3 regions of the Mesorhizobium australafricanum genome follow, and region 2 is predicted to be linked to each of the others. Evidence: predicted binding sites of a transcription regulator. Region 2 holds the regulator's gene; each other region holds the start of a gene.
The links. Region 2 encodes PhoB, which activates phosphate uptake and scavenging genes when phosphate is short. Its sites were predicted from a motif close to TGTCATNNANCTGTCAT; they were not measured.
Positions count from the first base shown of each region.

Region 1: RFM98_RS29325 (YdcH family protein) is a predicted target of PhoB. The motif match lies at 3,375-3,391, and genes of this name have one in related genera.
Region 3: RFM98_RS03215 (PhoX family protein) is a predicted target of PhoB. The motif match lies at 3,335-3,351, and genes of this name have one in related genera.

Region 1 covers NZ_JAVIIT010000025.1:45,381-51,749, reverse strand. The annotation lists gene RFM98_RS29345 (sterol desaturase family protein) at 1-438, opposite strand, end outside; gene RFM98_RS29340 (hypothetical protein) at 631-726, opposite strand; gene RFM98_RS29335 (transglycosylase SLT domain-containing protein) at 756-1,616, opposite strand; gene ispG (flavodoxin-dependent (E)-4-hydroxy-3-methylbut-2-enyl-diphosphate synthase) at 1,621-2,871, opposite strand; gene RFM98_RS29325 (YdcH family protein) at 3,126-3,305, opposite strand; gene RFM98_RS29320 (YdcH family protein) at 3,549-3,752, shown strand; gene RFM98_RS29315 (IclR family transcriptional regulator) at 3,927-4,727, opposite strand; gene RFM98_RS29310 (transporter substrate-binding protein) at 4,849-5,721, shown strand; gene RFM98_RS29305 (amino acid ABC transporter permease) at 5,799-6,369, shown strand, end outside.
Region 2 covers NZ_JAVIIT010000012.1:22,166-28,534, forward strand. The annotation lists gene pstS (phosphate ABC transporter substrate-binding protein PstS) at 290-1,348, shown strand; gene pstC (phosphate ABC transporter permease subunit PstC) at 1,416-2,402, shown strand; gene pstA (phosphate ABC transporter permease PstA) at 2,406-3,257, shown strand; gene pstB (phosphate ABC transporter ATP-binding protein PstB) at 3,254-4,057, shown strand; gene phoU (phosphate signaling complex protein PhoU) at 4,077-4,784, shown strand; gene phoB (phosphate regulon transcriptional regulator PhoB) at 4,800-5,489, shown strand; gene RFM98_RS21740 (ROK family protein) at 5,715-6,369, opposite strand, start outside.
Region 3 covers NZ_JAVIIT010000001.1:660,490-666,858, forward strand. The annotation lists gene RFM98_RS03210 (GMC family oxidoreductase) at 1-1,301, shown strand, start outside; gene RFM98_RS03215 (PhoX family protein) at 1,369-3,282, opposite strand; gene RFM98_RS03220 (hypothetical protein) at 3,411-3,800, opposite strand; gene urtA (urea ABC transporter substrate-binding protein) at 4,106-5,416, shown strand; gene urtB (urea ABC transporter permease subunit UrtB) at 5,557-6,369, shown strand, end outside.

The sequences.
Region 1 (6,369 bases), on a different contig from region 2:
AATGCGCTCGAGCGGAACAAACAGCACGCCCATGAACAGGGCGTTCAGGATGAAGAAATCGAGACCGAAGAACACCCCCTCGATCCGCAGTTCATGACGCGCCGGCAGCATGCCGATGAGCGAGGCCAGCAGCACGGTTACCATCGCCGCCGCGCCGAGCGTCTTTTCCCTGCGCAGCATCATGCTCAGGATGGCCAGAATGTAGCCGGAGATGAGCACGAAATAGAGCACCGGCTTGAAGAACAGCATCTGGTGGATGGGAGCCAGATCCGGCATCGACGTCAGCGATGGATAGCGCAACACGATGACCATCAAGAGGCCGGTGATGCCGGCAAGCAATGCGATCGAGCCGGACAGCCAGCCGGAACCGAATGGCCGCTTGGTTCGCGGCGTTTCGAGCTCGCCGATAACCCTTTTAAGAAAATTCCCCTCAGGCACGATGCTCCCCCTTGTAAGATCGCGAATAAGAATACGCCCTGCAAATACTGAACCCGCTCTTACTATGGCAAAGCGCATTAAGATTTAACCGCCACCGCCCTGGCAAGCGGATTCTCGCCGCAACATTAGCAATTGGCTATCGGCGTTGTTGGCGGCCAGGGAAGATCGAGCCACCACAAGAAATGCCCGCCGCTACAGTCTGAATCTCTGCTGGATGAAATTGGTGCATTCGAGTGGCGTGAGCCGGCCGGTGTCGACTTCGAGATCGTAAGCGACACCTTTGTGCACGCGCTAATATTGCCAGCGCCCTCTTCACATCACCGGTTGCGCATCACGACGCAGGCGCCGCCGACGCTTTGCAGCTTGTTGCAGATGCCGTTGGCCTCGCTGCGCGAATCGGCGCCGATCCTGACCGCATAGATGCCGCGCCGGCCGATCGGCGTGCGCACCCGGCTGACCACCGGGTCACGGCTGGCGAGCAAGGCCGGGAACCGGCCCCTGACCCTCAGCCATTGGCTGATCGCCGCCGAACGGCGGAAATTCCCCGCCACCTGGACACCCCACGGCTTGACGTTGATCGAGGCCATGGCGACGGTCCGCGACATGATCACCGGCAGCCTGCGGCAGGCAACCGCGAAGCTCATCTTTGGGTCGAGCGGCTGGACGGTGCCGGCATAGGCGGTGTCCGAGAACTTGTCGACCGGCTCGCCCATGACGTCGAAGACATAGCTTTCCGTCTCCATCGGCAGGAAGCCGCCGGAGGCAAGCCAGCGCGACACCCGGTTCTCGCCGGCATTGTAGGCCGCCGCCGCGAGGCCGAGATTGCCGTAGCCGGCTTTCATCTCGGCAAGATACTTCGCCGAGGCGGGAATCGCCTGCTCGATGTCGAAGGCGTTGGCCAGGCCGCGCATCTTGGCGGTCCCGGGCATGAATTGCGCAATGCCTTCGGCGCCCACCGGGCTTACCGCGTTCGGATCGAAGCGGCTCTCCTTCCAGATCAGCCGGGCGAAGAAATCCTTCGGCAGGCCATTCTGCTGGGCCTGGATCTCGATCAGATCGCAGACGCGGGAAAGCAGCCGTTTTGCGGCCGATTGCGACTGCGGCGGATCGGCGAACGCCTGACCGGCAAGGATCAGCACGAAAAGCAAGAGCAGCGTTGCCTTCAGGAAACGCTGCATCAACTCATTCCGCGGCGGCTTTGCCGTGTCCGTACCGCTGCTCGATATAGTCGCCGACCATCTTCTCGAAATCCTGCGCGATGGATGGACCGCGCAGCGTCGCCGCCTTCTTGCCGTCGATGAAGACAGGCGCCGTCGGCGTCTCGCCGGTGCCGGGCAGCGATATGCCGATATCTGCATGCTTGGATTCGCCGGGGCCGTTGACGATGCAGCCCATCACCGCGACCTTGAGGTTCTCGACACCTGGATATTTCTCGCGCCAGACCGGCATGTTCTTCCTGAGGTCGGCCTGGATGTTCTGGGCAAGTTCCTGGAACACGGTGGACGTCGTGCGGCCGCAGCCGGGGCAAGCCGCGACGATCGGCACGAACTGCCGGAAGCCCATGGTCTGCAGGAGTTCCTGCGACACCTGCACCTCGCGCGTGCGGTCGCCATTCGGCTCCGGCGTCAGCGAGATACGGATCGTGTCGCCGATACCCTGCTGCAGGAGGATGCCCATGGCGGCGGATGAGGCGACGATGCCCTTGGTGCCCATGCCGGCCTCGGTCAGGCCGAGATGCAGCGCGTGATTGGAGCGGGTGGCAAGCTCGGTATAGACCGCGATCAGATCCTGCACGCCGCTGACCTTGGCCGACAGGATGATCTTGTCGCGGCCAAGCCCGATCTCTTCCGCCATCTCGGCCGACAGGATCGCCGACTGGACGATCGCCTCGCGCGTGACTTCCTGCGCCGTCAGTGGAAAACCCTTGTCCTGGTTTTCGTCCATCAGCCGGGTCAGCAGCTCCTGGTCGAGCGAGCCCCAGTTGACGCCGATGCGCACAGGCTTGTCATGCTTGATCGCCATTTCGACGATCGCGGCGAACTGGCGGTCCTTCTTTTCCTTGAAGCCGACATTGCCGGGATTGATGCGGTATTTCGCCAGCACCTCGGCGCAGGCCGGGTGATCGGCAAGCAGCTTGTGGCCGATATAGTGGAAGTCGCCGACCAGCGGCACATCGACGCCGAGCCGCAACAGCCGCTCATGGATGCGCGGCACCGCCGCGGCGCTCTCGTCGCGGTCGACGGTGATGCGCACGATTTCCGAGCCGGCGCGATGCAGCGCCGCCACCTGGGCGACGGTCCGGTCGACATCGGCCGTGTCGGTATTGGTCATCGACTGCACGACGACCGGCGCGCCGCCGCCGACCATCACGCCGCCGACCGACACGCCGACCGACATGCGCCGCGGGAAAGGAGAAGAAAAATATCCGGTCATGCCGGCCGCCTTCATCTGGGAGTTCCGGGCATGAGGTGGCGGAGCAAAGATGGCTTGTCAATGGCAAGCGTCAGGCAAGGTCGGCAAATCGGCCGCGCCTGATCGCTCCCCGTGCGGGTCAGCGAAGCAAGCCGGGCCGCACGCTGCACGCCCAAACGGTCAGGTGATGTCAGTGTAAAAGACCGTGCCGGTGGCATTTCTTGCCACCGGAGAGATCACCGCGGCGGGTGCGGCGACGTTTACTCAGAGGAGCTTCAGTGTGTCGTCGGGCTTCCCTTCAGCTTTTCAATCTCGTCCTTGATTGCCAGCTTGCGTCGCTTGAGATTCACGATTTCGAGGTCGTCGACCGATGGATGGTTCATCGCATCGGTGATCTCACGCTCGATGTCACCGTGTTTCCGCTGCAGCTCATCAAGATGGGACGCAAGAGACATGATTGGTTCTCCCTTTCATGGTTTCCTCGATTGCAGCCATCGCGGGCGCATCCACCGCAGGTTGCGACTGTGACGGCACAATGACAGTTTGCCACCAACCGATCTCGATGTCGAATGCCACGTGGTAGCATTCCACGACAAAGTGAAATGTGATAAGGGCTGCGCGCCGGTCACAAACAGACAAGCCCAACCGGCCCCGCCCAGACAGCCCGATTGGGCGATGCATACGCTAAACGGTAGATAATGTCCGAACAGGAACAGGCTGAAATACGCCTCGAATTTTCCCGGCTCAAACAGGAACACGCCGATTTTGACGCCGCCATCAACGCGATGATCGCCACGGGCTGCGACCCGCTTCAGATCCAGCGCATGAAGAAGAAGAAGCTGATGCTGAAAGACCGGCTCTCGGCGCTGGAAGACCGCATCATTCCCGACATCATCGCCTAAAGCGCGTCGCGCTGAACCGGACTCAGGCGACGCGCTTTAAGTCTTTGTTTTGATGCATGTCGTTGTCCCAGAACCGCTGCACACTTCTGGGCGACATGCATTAGCGGATTGCGCAATTCCGGACGGAAAACCGGAACGCACTTTTCCTGGAATTGCTCTAACCGCCCCTCTCCGTCACGAGATCGAAAGCCGCGCCGCGCGCTCGCGCAGCACGGTAAGAAGTTCGCCGGTCCGTTCCCCGGACGTGTCGATCGGCACCACCAGGCACATCGTCGCCTCGACCTTGCCGGGAGCCGAGAAGACGGGCGCCGCAAGGCATTTGGTGTAGGCATCGACCAGGCCTGACGTGACGCAATAGCCGGTGACGCGCGCCCGCGCGATGTCGTCGATGAAGTCCTCGAGCACGAGCTTGCGGCCATCCGGCAGCACGAGGTCGTCTTCCGTGACCATCGCCTCGATCCGGCCGCGATCGAGGCCGGCAAGCAGCAGCCGGCCCGACGCAGTCCAGGGCAGCGGGATCTGCAGGCCGGTAGCCGAGCTGATGCGGAACGGCCTGGTGCCAGGGCTGGAATGGACAATCGTGTAGCGGCCGCTCTGCAGCATGCAGAGCTCCGAGGTCTCGCCGGTCTCGCGCGACAGCGTGTCGACCTCCTGGCGGCCGCGCCTGAGCAGATCGTTGCCGCGCATATAGGCCATTCCATAAAGATAGAGCTTCTTGCCGAAATAAACGCGGTTGCCGTCGCCGGCCATTTCAAGCAGCCCGGCTTCGACCAGCTCGCGCACCAGCGTGTAGGTCGTCGAGCGGGGCGCGTTGAGCCCTTTGGCCAGCTCGCCGATGCCGATCGCGCGCTGGTTGGCATGCAGGAACTCCAGCATGTTCAAGACCCTGTTGAGGCCCTTCTCGCGCGAGCCCGCCGGCCGCTCTTCACCGGCGCCCTCGGTCGGCCACACGCTCAGCATTTCACTATCTTGCATTGCTGATTCCTGATGCTAGTATCTGTCTTGTACAGGATACACACGTCTCTTGTAAGAGACAATCGCCATTGCGATGCGTATCTCTGCTGCATTGGGGAACAAACCATCAAAGGAGGTCGCCGTGAACGACACATCCGGCAGACGTGATTTTCTGAAACTGGGAATGGCGGGACTGGCCACCGCCGGCGCGCTCACCGCAATCAGCGCCGAGAAGGCGGCGGCGCAAGCCGCGTCCGACAGCGTGCTGCGCACCGCGCTCGATCGCGGCAAGCTGATCGTCGGCACCGGCAGCACCAACGCGCCGTGGCATTTCGAGAACGATGCCGGCGAGCTCGTCGGCATGGACATCACCATGGGCCGCATCCTCGCCAAGGGCCTCTTCGACGACCCGACCAAGGTCGAATTCGTCATGCAGGATCCGGCGCAGCGCATCCCGAATGTGACGACCAACAAGGTCGACATCACCATCCAGTTCATGACCATGACGGCGCAGCGCTCGCAGTTGATCCACTTCTCGCGACCCTACTATGTCGAAGGCGTCGCGCTGCTGACGCTGCCCGGCTCCGAGAACAAGACCTTCGACAAGCTCTTGGCCAACGGCGCCGCAACACGCATCTCGATCCTGCAGAACGTCGACGCCGAAAGCTCGGTGCATTTCGCCTTGCCGCAGGCGCAGGTGATGCAGATCGACACCCAGGCCAACGTGCTGCAGGCGCTGGAATCGAAGCGCGTCGACGCCGCCGCGGTCGACCTCTCGACAGTTCGCTGGCTCGCCTCGCGCAACCCGGACAAGTATTTCGACGCCGGCAAGAGCTGGTACTCGATGCTTTACGGCGCGGCCGTCAGGCAAGGCGACCTCGACTGGCTGACCTATGTCAATCAGACCTTCACCATCGCCATGTTCGGCCATGAGACGGCGCTCTACGACGCCGCCTTCAAGGACTATTTCGGCCAGGAGCCGCCGGCACGCCATCCCGGCTTCCCGGTCATCTGACCCAGCCGAGGGAAGAGCGCCTTGAGCGTTCTTCCCTCGCAGCCTATCCTTGAAGCGCTCGGCACCGAGAGAGGCGCATGGGCTATACGCTCAACTTCAACCTGATCTGGCGGCATTTCGACAAGCTGTGGGGCGGCCTGCTGCTCAGCCTCGAGCTCGCCGTGATCTCGATCGCCATCGGCATCGTCATCGGCCTGGTGCTGGCGGTCTGGTATGTCTCGGCCGGACGCGTGGTGCGCGGCATCATCGCGGCTTACGTCGAATTCATCCGCAACGTGCCGTTGATCCTGCTGGTCTATCTGGTCTTCTACGGCCTGCCGACGGTCGTCGATCTCGCCTACAGCGCGCAGACCTCTTTCGTCGCGACGCTCGCTCTCTATAGCGGCGCCTATCTGGTCGAGGTGTTCCGCTCCGGCCTGGAAGCCGTGCCGCGCGGCCAGCTCGACGCCGGCAAGGCGATCGGGCTGACGCCCTGGCAGCGGCTGCTGCATGTGCGCCTGCCGACGATGATGCGCATAACGCTGCCGGCGCTGTCGAACACCTTCATCTCGCTGTTCAAGGACACGTCCGTCGCTTCCGTCATCTCCGTGCCGGAGCTGACCTATGGCGCGCAGTGGATCAACTTCAACACCTTCCGCATCGTCGAGG
Region 2 (6,369 bases):
CGCTCTGGCATTCAGGCAACGCGCTCTCGTCCGGATTTTATTTCCCGGCGGCCGTGACCCGGCCGCCGGGATAAATTTTGTTTCAAAAGTCAGACAAGTTGCTGATTCCCGCGGCAAACTCCGGATGACCCCGAGAGGCCGCCCGAGGCCACTCCCGACGTCACCGTTCAGCCGTTACCGGGCTGACATGAAACTGTCATGCGACTGTAATAATCGAAGGCTATTGCCCTCGTCAGGCGCCGACAGAAATGGGCGCCGCGAGACCATCTTCCGAACAGGAGCAGGCCACATGAGACACTTCATCCGCTCGGCGGCCGTTGCGATTGCAATCGCTGCGGCATCAACCCTTAGCATCTCCGCCGCGGTGGCTGCCGACATTTCCGGCGCCGGCGCCACCTTCCCCTATCCGATCTACGCAAAGTGGGCAGACGCCTACAAGAAGGAGACCGGCATCGGTCTCAACTACCAGTCGATCGGCTCCGGCGGCGGCATCAAGCAGATCAAGGCCAAGACCGTTACCTTCGGCGCTTCCGACGCGCCGCTGAAGGGCGATGAGCTCGACTCCGCCGGGCTGGCGCAGTTCCCGATGGTGATGGGCGGCATCGTTCCGGTCGTCAACCTCGAAGGTGTCAAGCCGGGCGAACTGGTGCTCGACGGCCCGACGCTGGCCGACATCTTCATGGGCAAGATCACCAACTGGAACGACGCGGCGATCAAGAAGCTCAACCCCGACGCCAAGCTGCCCGACCAGGCGATCGCGGTCGTCCATCGTTCGGACGGCTCCGGCACCACGTTCAACTTCAGCTACTATCTGGGCGACGTCAGCGCCGACTGGAAGTCGAAGGTTGGCGTCGACAAGGCGCTTGAGTGGCCGGTGGGCATCGGCGCCAAGGGCAACGAAGGCGTCGCCAACAACGTCTCGCAGACCGGCGGCGCGATCGGCTATGTCGAGTATGCCTACGCCAAGCAGAACAAGCTTACCTATACCGACATGATCAACAAGGACGGCAAGAAGGTCGAGCCGACGGCGGCGGCGTTCTCGGCTGCCGCGGCCAATGCCGACTGGAGCTCGCAGCCGGGCTACGGCGTCATCCTGGCCAACCAGGCGGGCGCGGAATCCTGGCCGATGACCTCCGCCACCTGGATCCTCGTCTACAAGAAGCCCGACGACGCGGCGGCCACGACCGAAGCGCTCAAATTCTTCGCCTGGTCCTACGCCAAGGGCGACGAGATGGCCGGCGCACTGGACTACGTCCCGATGCCCGACGCGGTCGTGAAGAGCGTCGAGGAAATGTGGGGCAAGGACATCGTCGACAAGGACGGCAAGCCGCTCTACTCCGGCATGTAATTCCTATGGAACGAGGGAGGGCGCTTCCGGTGCCCTCCCGTCTCTCTTTCGAAATGCGAGGGGCTAGATGACCGCCGTTTCCGAAGCCGCGACTTTGTCCGCCGTGCGGACCAGGGAAGCGACAGTGCGCCGTTTCGCCTTGACCGATACGGTCTTCCGGGCGGCCACGCGCGCATCCGCCATCCTCGTGCTGGTTCTTCTCGGCGGGGTCGCCATCTCGCTGATCGCCGGATCGTGGGAAGCGCTGTCGAAATTCGGCGTATCCTTCCTGACGACCGAATCCTGGAATCCGGTCACCGAGAATTTCGGCGCCTTGGCGCCCATCTATGGCACCGTCGTCACCTCGGCCATCGCCATCATCATCGCCGTGCCGATCGGTATCGGCATCGCCATCTTCCTGACCGAGCTCTGCCCGCGTCCACTTAGGCGCCCGATCGCCATCGCGGTCGAGCTGCTCGCAGGCATTCCCTCGATCATCTACGGCATCTGGGGCCTGTTCGTCTTCGCGCCGTTCCTGCAGACGACGGTCCAGCCCTTCGTCATCTGGCTCTTCAAAGGCATCCCCGGCCTCAACAGCCTGTTTGCCGGCCCGCCCTACGGCATCGGCCTGCTGACCTCGTCGCTGATCCTCGCCATCATGGTGCTGCCGTTCATCACCTCGATCACCAAGGACGTGTTCGACACCGTGCCGGCGGTGCTGAAGGAATCGGCATACGGTATCGGCTGCACGACCTGGGAAGTGACCCGGCGCGTGACCATCCCCTATACCCGCGTCGGCATCATGGGCGGCGTCATGCTCGGCCTTGGCCGCGCGCTCGGCGAGACGATGGCCGTGACCTTCGTCATCGGCAACGCGCATCGCATCAGCGCCTCGCTGTTTGCGCCGGGCACGACAATATCGGCGACGATCGCCAATGAATTCACCGAGGCCGATGGCGCGCTTTACACGTCCTCGCTGGTGGCGCTCGGCCTGATCCTGTTCATCATAACCTTCATCATCCTCGCGCTCGCACGCTACATGCTGTTGCGCATCGATAGCCGCACGGGAGCCTGATCGATGTCGACAGCCGCATCGCTTCACCAAAGCCGCAAGCGCAAGAATGCCGTGATGATGGCGCTATGCGTCGTCGCGGCGGGCATCGGCCTCGCCTGGCTGGCGCTGATCCTCGGCGCCCTGCTCTACAAAGGGCTCTCCGGAGTATCGCTGGCCGTGTTCACGCAAATGACGCCGCCGCCCGGCGATGCCGGCGGCCTGCTCAACGCCATCTACGGCAGCATCATGATGACCATCATCGGCATCGTCGTCGGCACGCCGATCGGCGTGCTGGCCGGCACCTACATGGCCGAGTATGGTCGCTTCTCGAAGCTCACCACGGTGGTGCGCTTCATCAACGACATCCTGTTGTCGGCGCCCTCGATCATCGTCGGCCTGTTCGTCTATGAGCTGTTGGTGCGGCCGATGGGGCACTTCTCGGCGATTGCCGGCGCCGTCGCGCTGTCCATCCTGGTGATCCCCGTCGTGGTGCGCACCACCGAGGACATGCTCAACCTTGTGCCCAACGCGCTGCGCGAGGCGGGCACCGCCATCGGCGCGCCGCGCTGGGTGGTGATCCGCTCGGTCGCCTATCGCGCGGCAATGTCAGGCATCGTCACCGGCATCCTTTTGGCGATCGCCCGCATCTCCGGCGAGACGGCGCCGCTTCTCTTCACCGCGCTCAACAACCAATTCTGGTCGAGCAATCTCAATGCCCCGATGGCCAGCCTGCCGGTGACCATCTTCCAGTTCGCTCTCAGCCCCTATGAGGAATGGCAGCAACTGGCCTGGACGGGCGCACTCATAATCACCCTGACGGTTCTCGGGCTGAGCATCATCGCCCGCAGCCTAACCGGACGCAGAGAGGACAGATGAAACCGATGTTGTCCACCGACCTGAACGTAGCCGACACGACAGTCGAGAAGGCCAAGATCGAGGTCAAGAACCTCAACTTCTACTATGGCCAGTCGAAGGCGCTGAAGGACATCAACCTGTCCCTGCCCGAGCGCAGCGTGACCGCCTTTATCGGGCCGTCGGGCTGCGGGAAGTCGACGCTGCTGCGCGTGCTCAACCGCATCTACGAGCTCTATCCGAAGCAGAGCGCGGAAGGGCAGGTGCTGCTCGACGGCAAGAACATCCTCGACCGCTCGCAAGACCTCAACCTGCTGCGCACCAAGATCGGCATGGTGTTCCAGAAGCCGACGCCGTTCCCGATGTCGATCTACGAAAACATCGCCTTCGGCGTCAGGCTCTATGAGAAGATCAGCAAGGCCGAGATGGACAGCCGCGTCGAGCAGGCGCTGAAGCGCGCCGCGCTCTGGACCGAGGTCAAGGACAAGCTCAACGCCAGCGGACTGAGCCTTTCCGGCGGTCAGCAGCAGCGCCTGTGCATCGCCCGCACCGTGGCGGTGAAGCCGGAAGTCATCCTGCTCGACGAACCGGCCTCGGCGCTCGATCCGCTGTCGACGGCCAAGATCGAAGAGCTGATCGACGAGTTGCAAGTCGACTACACGATCGTCATCGTCACCCACAACATGCAGCAGGCGGCGCGCGTGTCGCGGCAGACGGCGTTCATGTATCTTGGCGAGCTGGTGGAGTTCGACCGGACCGAGAAGATCTTCACCTCGCCGCGCGAGAAGCGCACGCAGGACTACATCACCGGCCGCTTCGGCTGAGTTCATCGAGGACATCATTATGGCCGAACATACCGTCGCCTCCTTCGACGAGGATTTGAGGCAGATCAGCCGGCTTATCAATGACATGGGCGATCTCGCAGGCTCCATGGTCGGCGCCTCGACCAGGGCACTGCTCGAGACCGACAATGCGCTGGCGCAGCGCGTCGTCTCCGACGACGCCATCATGGACGCGCGTCAGCGCGAGCTTGACGACCGCGCCATCACGCTCATCGCCAAGCGGCAGCCGATGGCGGACGATCTTCGCCACGTGGTCGGCTCGATCCGCATGGCGGGCGACCTCGAACGCATCGGCGACCTTGCCAAGAACATCGCCAAGCGCGTAGGTTCGGTCGGCGTCAGCGCGGCGCCGCGCGACCTCACGCATTCGATCGATTCCATGGCGCAGCTGGTGCTGATCCAGGTCCAGGCCGTGATCCAGGAATATACGGTGGGCGACGCCACGGCGCTGGCCAAGCTTCGCAACGACGACGAGCGCATCGACGTCAAATACACCTCCGTCTTCCGCGAGCTCCTGACCTATATGATGGAAGATCCGCGCAACATCACCGCTTGCACGCATCTTCTGTTCTGCGCCAAGAATCTCGAACGCATCGGCGACCATGTGACCAACATCGCCGAGAACGCCTACTATGTGCTGACCGGCATCCAGTTGCCCGCGAATCGCCCGAAGCAGGACGAGACGGCAATGTCGGCGCCGGCGGCCTGACAAGGGTAACCTGCAATGATCGCGCCACGCATCATGGTGGTGGAGGACGAGGAGCCGCTGGGGGTGCTGCTCCGCTACAATCTCGAATCCGAGGGTTACCAGGTCGAAGTGGTGACCCGCGGCGACGAGGCCGAAATCCGCCTTCAGGAAAACGTTCCCGACCTGCTCGTGCTCGACTGGATGGTGCCGGCCGTTTCCGGCATCGAGCTTTGCCGGCGCCTCAGGATGCGGCCCGAGACCGAGCGGCTGCCGATCATCATGCTGACGGCGCGCGGCGAGGAAAGCGACCGTGTGCGCGGCCTCTCGACCGGCGCCGACGACTATCTGGTCAAGCCGTTCTCGACGCCGGAGTTCATGGCCCGCGTCAAGGCGCTGCTGCGTCGCGCCAAGCCGGAGGTGCTGTCCAGCGTGCTCAAGGTCGGCGACATCGTGCTCGACCGCGAATCGCATCGCGTCTACCGCAAGAAGAGCGAGATCAGGCTCGGCCCGACCGAGTTCCGGCTGCTCGAATTCATGATGCGTCATCCCGGCCGGGTATTCTCGCGCAGTCAACTGCTCGACAATGTCTGGGGCGAGACGATCTATATCGACGAGCGCACGGTCGACGTGCATGTCGGGCGCCTGCGCAAGGCCGTCAACAACGGCCGCATGCCCGATGTCATCCGCACCATCCGCGGGGCGGGCTATGCGATCAGGGAAGATTAGGGATATGCCGATATTCAGGTGAGGCCGGCCTGCGAATGGCGGCTTCCTGCGCTTCCGGTACTCACGTACTTAAGTACGCTCCGTTCCGGCCTTCGCCGGCCGAAGCGCTCATAAGTGTTTCCGCCCTATGAAGGCTACGGCCGGCGTAGGCCGGTTGTCGGAATCCACCATTCTCGACTCGGCCTGACCTGAATCTCAGCATATCCCGGCGCTTGAGCCTGCCGTTCATGCGACGTGCTTGCCCGCTCTCGCCTGGCCCCCGGGCGCGAAAATCTCCTGGTCGACGAAGGTCAGCGCGCGGGCGGCGCAGCCTTCGCGGATGAGCGGCAATTCGTTCGGCTCGGTGTCGAAGGAGATCGATTTCGAGTGCTGGCCGCCGGCGGTCTGGGCGATCGCTTCTCTCAGCGCCGGCTCGATCAGGTCGAAGGCGGCCGCGCTGACGCCGACCATGGCGACAGGCGCCGGATCGATCAGGGCGAACAGGCTGCCGAGACCGAAGCCAAGCGCTTCGCCGGCGCGGCGATACGCCTCCCGCTCCGGACCGTCCTCCTGCCGGGCCTTCGCGGCAAGCGCCCGCATGTCGGCGTCGCCGACGTCGACCGGCTCGGCGTCCTCGCTCATCTTCATGGCGCTGCGCCAGATCGCATAGTTGCCGGCATAGGCCTCGACGCAGCCGCGGCGGCCGCACCGGCAAAGCGCGCCGCCCGGACGATGGATCATATGGCCGAACTCGCCGCCCGAGGAATGGGTGCCGGTGAACAGCGCGCCCTTGAGCACTAGGCCCATACCAATGCCGTGCGAGAGCAGGATGGCGATGAAATCGTCACGATAGCGCTCGGGATCGCGCCATTGCAGCGCCACCGCCATCATGTTGCAGTCG
Region 3 (6,369 bases), on a different contig from region 2:
GCGGCTCGACGACGCACTGGGCTGGCGCCTCGCTGCGCTTCCAGGAGCATGAGTTCAAGGCGGCCACCACCTACGGCAAGGTCAAGGGCGCGAACCTGCTCGACTGGCCGGTGACACTCGCCGAGATGGAGCCCTATTACGCCAAGGCCGAAGCCAAGATGGGCGTCACGGGCACCAACGACTGGCCGCGGCTGCCGGGCAACAACAACTTCAAGGTGCTCAAGGCCGGCGCCGACAAGCTGGGCTACAAGGAGTGCCACACCGGCAACATGGCCATCAATTCGGTGCAGCGCGACGACCGCAATTCCTGCCAGCAGACCGGCTTCTGCTTCCAGGGTTGCAAATGGGGCGCCAAATGGTCGACGCTCTACACCGAGATCCCGAAGGGCGAAGCGACCGGCCATCTGGAGGTGCGGCCGAATTCGATGGTGATCAAGATCAATCATGATGCTTCGGGCAAGGTGACCGGCGTCGTCTATGCCGACAAGGACGGCAAGCTGCAGGAGCAGAAGGCCCGCATCGTCGCGGTAGCCGGCAATTCGATCGAGAGTCCGCGCCTGCTGCTCAATTCGGAGTCGTCCAGATTCCCGCATGGGCTTGCCAACTCGTCCGGCCAGGTGGGCAAGAACTACATGCGACACACCACCGGCTCGGTCTACGCCATCTTCGACAAGCCGGTGCACATGTATCGCGGCACCACGATGGCCGGCATCATCCGCGACGAGGCGCGCCATGATCCCTCACGCGGCTTCGTCGGCGGCTATGAGATGGAGACGCTGTCGCTCGGCCTGCCGTTCATGGCGGCCTTCCTCAACCCCGGCGGCTGGGGCCGTTCCTTCACCACGGCGCTCGACCATTATGACCATATGGCGGGTCTGTGGATCGTCGGCGAGGACATGCCGCGCGAGGAGAACCGCATCACGCTGCACAAGGACGAAAAGGACGAGCACGGCATGCCGATCGCCGATGTCCATTTCGACGACCATGCCAACGACACGGCCATGCGCGACCATGCCTACAGCCGAGGCCAGGCGCTCTACGCCGCGGTCGGCGCGACACGGACCTTCCCGACGCCGCCTTACCCCTCGACCCACAATCTCGGCACCAACCGGATGAGCGAGAAGCCGCAGGACGGCGTCGTCAACAAGCATGGCCAGTCACACGACATCAAGAACCTGTTCGTCTCCGACGGCAGCCAGTTCACCAGCGGCGGCGCGGAGAACCCGACGCTGACCATCGTGACGCTGGCGATCCGCCAGGCCGACTACATCGCCGCCCAAATGTCGGCGAAAACCATTTGACCTCCCGACTGCCTGCTGGCGCGGGACCCGAGAGGGTTCCGCGCCTTTTTTGTCGGTTGCGCTCGCCTCAGGCGCCGACCGGTTGGCCGTCCTTGCGGCGGATGGCGACGACCGATGGGCGCGGAGGCTGGCCGTCCTTGAAATCGGGCCAAAGCGACTGCGCCTTGTCGAGTGTCTCGGCATCCTCCGACGGATGCTGGACCGAGAGGAACAGCGTCGTGCCGTCAGGCGTAAAGCAGGGGCCGGTCGCCTCGGCACCGTGCGGGCAGGTGAAGAGCAGTTTTGGCAGGCCACGCGCCGCGCCTTCGGTGTCGACGCCATAGACGCCGTCCGGCAGGTCGAAATCATTGGCGCCGTCGGTCGCTACCCACAGACGACCGGCAGGATCGAAGGTGATGTTGTCGGGGCAGACGAACCAGCCATTGTCGGACGTGTCCGGGTGGAAGGTGGCGCCGATCTTGGCATCCTTGGGATTGCCGCAGAGCACGAACAGGTCCCAGGCATATTTGTCGGCGGTGTGGTCGGCGTCAACGCCGCGGCCGCCTGGCGGGATCAGCTCGACGATGTGGCCCCAGAGGTTTTCCGGCCGCGTGTTGGCCGGATTGACTTTGGATTCGTCGCGCTTCTTGTTCTTGGTCATGACGGCATAGACGCGGCCGGTGACCGGGTTGGTCTCGATATCTTCGGGCCGGTCCATCGGCGTGGCGCCGACCGCGTCGGCGGCAAGGCGGGTCTTCAACAACACCTCGGCCTGGTCGGCGAAGCCGTTGTCGGCGGTAAGCTTGCCCTGGCCGTGGACCAGCGGCAACCAACTCATCGAGCCGTCGGCATCGAAACGCGCCACCGAGAGCACGCCGTCGTCCAGCAGGTCCTTGGCCGAAGCGGGGTTGGCCGGGTCGTAAGGCTTGGCCGAGACGAAACGGTACATGTATTCGAAATAGTCGTCGTCGCCCATATAGACGACGATGCGGCCGTCCTTGTTGCGCATAACGGTCGAGGCTTCGTGCGACATGCGGCCGAGTGCGCTGCGCTTCACCGGCTTCGACTGCGGATCATAGGGGTCGATCTCGACGACCCAGTCGAAGCGGTTCGGTTCGTTCGGCTCCTTGTCGATGTTGAAGCGGTCGTGGAAGCGGCCGCGGCCGTAGATGTCGGAGCCGTCGAAGCCGTAGCGGTCGAGAACATCGGCGGTCGGCGCTTTCTTCGGGTCGCCGCCGAACAGGTCGGACACGCCTTCCTCGCAGGTCAGCACCGTGCCCCAGGGCGTGACGCCGCCGCTGCAATTGTAGCTGGTGCCTAAGATCTTGCGGCCGCTGGCGTCGGCCGAGGTCTGCATCAGCGCATGGCCGGCGACTGGGCCGGAGACAACCATCTCGGTGTTGGCGGTGATGCGGCGGTTGAGCGGGCTGTCCTCGACGGTCTGCCACTTGCCGTCCTTCAGCATCACCTCGACGATCGAATGGCCCATGGCGGCGAGGCCGAGATCGACCTGTTCCCTGGTCATCGTCTTGCCGGCGTCGTCCTCGGTCATGCCGGGGAACATCATGTTCGGCGAGATGTATTCGTTGTTGACGCAGAGCAGGCCGTGGTCGGAGTTCACCGAATCCTTGGGCAGAGGCATGAAGGCGATGTAGTCGCAATTGTAGCCGAAGCGCTTTTCTTGCTCTTCCGCCGCGACCTTGTTGCCGTCGAATTCGGCCAGGCCGGCCGCGAGCGGATCGCCCCAACGGGCGACGATGGTGGTTTCATAACCCTCGGCGGCGGCATGGGTCTTGTCGTAGACCCGCTTCAGCTCGGGAAAACCGAGGGTGGATTGAGCGGCCGCGGCATGTGTTTCGCCGGCAAACAAGGAGCCGACAAAGCTGCCGCCGGCAATCAACGCGCCGGAAGCGAGGCCGCTCTTGAGGAGTTCGCGGCGTGAGACGCGCGCGGCAATGACGTCGCGGATAACAGGGGAGGATGAAGACGGGGAGTTGGCCATCGTGTCTGCCTCTCGGTGGATGTTGACGACACGCGCTGCCTAAGGCGCTTCGACAACATCCCGATGACATGGAGCGCGCTATTGTTTCGGGCGGCGGCCCAGCGGCTGAGCGATGGGCCGATCGACGGCTATCTTCTGGTGCAGGTCGAGGCCGTGAAGGCGCCGTCCTGCTGCTTCATGATGATGTCGAAGGAAGGGCCGCTTGGATCATCCAACGTCGCCTGGGTCATCGAAATAGAATTGCCGCCGCTGGTGTAGCCGCCCAGCGGACCAAGCCAGCTGATCTCGCCGTTCGGGTTCATCTGGTAGTCGTAGGCCTGCGGCGCGGCGCCGAAGGTCACCGGACCGCTATAAAGGCTGCCCTTGATGGTGATGTCGCCCAGATTGAGGAACAGGCCGAGCAGGTAGACCTCGCAGTGATAGGTGCCGTCGGGCAGCTTGCCGTCGGCGAAATCGGCTCGCGCGCCGCCGGCGGCGGACAGGAGAAGCAGGAGACCCAGGATAATGCGTGAGGCCATGATATCTCTCGTTTGCGCGGCGACCTTGCCCCATTTCGCTGTACGCCCGCAACCCGGTGCAGATCAGGCATTGTCCGAAGCTGGTGAAAACATAGGCATTTTTACCGTATGGGCAAAATCTAGGCAGTGTTGCGTAAACTTTTCTCAACTTTTGCGCATTGCAGCAATCCGAACTGTTTGACGGCTACAGGATAAGTATCTGTAAATCCTGCGCTATCCAACGAGTCGCTGCCGCTCCTCCTCGTTTGGCACGTCACTTGCACAGTTATATTGCGATGCAAAACACCAGCTTGGGAGTGTGCAATATGAGGGGTAATTTCTCGACAATAACAAAAATGTTTTCGGCCGGCGTGATCGCTGCCGGGCTGTCGATGTCGGCTCCCGCCAAGGCGGCTGACGACACGATCAAGGTCGGCATCCTCCATTCGCTGTCGGGGACCATGGCGATTTCGGAGACGACACTGAAAGACGTCATGCTGATGCTGATCGAAGAGCAGAACGCCAAGGGCGGCCTGCTCGGCAAGAAGCTCGAGGCGGTGGTCGTCGACCCGGCGTCCAATTGGCCGCTTTTCGCTGAAAAGGCGCGTGAGCTGATCTCGAAGGACAAGGTGGCGGCGGTGTTCGGCTGCTGGACTTCGGTGTCGCGCAAATCGGTGCTGCCGGTTTTCAGCGAGCTCGACAACATCCTGTTCTATCCCGTCCAGTATGAGGGCGAGGAGAGCGAGCGCAACGTGTTCTACACGGGTGCGGCGCCGAACCAGCAGGCCATCCCGGCCGTCGACTATCTGATGAGTGCTGACGGCGGCTCGGTGAAGCGCTGGGTGCTCGAAGGCACCGACTACGTCTATCCGCGCACCACCAACAAGATCCTCGAAGCATATCTGAAGGCGAAGGGGGTGCCGGCCGAGGACATCATGGTCAACTACACGCCGTTCGGCTTCTCCGACTGGCAGACCGAGGTCTCGGCGATCAAGAAGTTCGGCTCCGCCGGCAAGAAGACCGCGGTCGTCTCGACCGTCAACGGCGACGCCAACGTGCCGTTCTACAAGGAACTCGGCAACCAGGGCATCAAGGCCGAGGACATTCCGGTCATGGCCTTCTCGGTCGGCGAGGAAGAACTGGCGGGCCTCGACACCGCGCCTCTGGTCGGCCACCTCGCCGCCTGGAACTACTTCGAAAGCATCGACACGCCGGCGAACAAGAAGTTCATCGACGACTGGCACAAGTTCATCAAGAACGACAAGCGCACCACCAACGACCCGATGGAGGCCCATTTCATCGGCTTCAACATGTGGGTGAAGGCGGTCGAGAAAGCCGGCACCACCGACCCGGACAAGGTCATCGATGCCATGGTCGGCGTTTCGGTGCCGAACCTGACCGGCGGCTATTCGACGATGATGCCCAACCACCACATCACCAAGCCGGTGCTGATCGGCGAAATCCAGGCGGATGGCCAGTTCGAGACCGTCTCGCAAACGCCCGGCCTCGTGATGGGCGATGAATGGTCCGACTACCTGCCGGATTCCAAGGACCTGATCTCCGATTGGCGCGCTCCGCTCAGCTGCGGCAACTTCAACGTCGCAACCGGCAAGTGCGGCGGCAAGGGCACCAACTGATCCGGTCCGGACCTCGGTCCGTGACCTCCCAGGTCTGTCGGATCGCGGAGTGGCCCCACGATTCGAGACCGCTGCCCGGGCGGGTTTAAATCCGCCCGGGCAAGACCCCTGAACCCAAGAAAGCTTGCTTGAAGACGACAATGCTGCTGCTGCGCGCAATTGGTCTGATGCTTTTGTTGACGATGGCAAACCTGTTGCCGTCGGAGGCCGCAGAAGCCGACCTTCGCGCGACGGTTGCCAAGTTTGCGACTGCAGCCAATTTCTCGGCTACCGAAGCCGTCGTGCGCGAGTTGGCCGCGAGCGGCGATCCGATGGCCGAACGTCCGCTTGCGGCGCTCGCCGACGGCAATCTCTACATTCGCAAGAGCGACACCCAGGTTTTCGTCGGCAAGGATGCCGGCGATCGCATCGAGCTCCTTGATCCGTTGAGCGGCGGGAAGGCTGCCGATGCGGACAAAGCCGATCTGACCAAGATCAAGGTCAACAACGGCCTGCGCCGTGTCATCCGCGATGCGCTGGGCACGCTGACCTTGCGCGCCAAGGACGCGAGCGTGCGCCTTGCCGCGGCGATGACGATGTTCAAGACGCCCGACGCGGGGAATATCGAGCCGCTCGACGCCGCGATCGGCGCCGAGACCGAGCCGGCCGTCAAGGCGATGTTTGAACAGGCGCGCGCTGCGTCCATCCTGGTTTCTGACAAGCCGGAGGCTGACAAGCTCGCGGCGATCTCGGTCATCGCGGCCCGCGGCGACCGGGATGCGCTGTCACTGCTGACATCCGTCGAGGCAAATGCGCAGGGTGCGGTCAAGGACGCGGCAAGCGCCGCGATCGGCAAAATCAATTCCACGCTTGCCTTGTGGGATGCCGGCCAGAACATCTGGTACGGCATTTCGCTGGGATCGGTGCTGCTGCTGGCCGCGATCGGCCTTGCCATCACCTTCGGCGTCATGGGC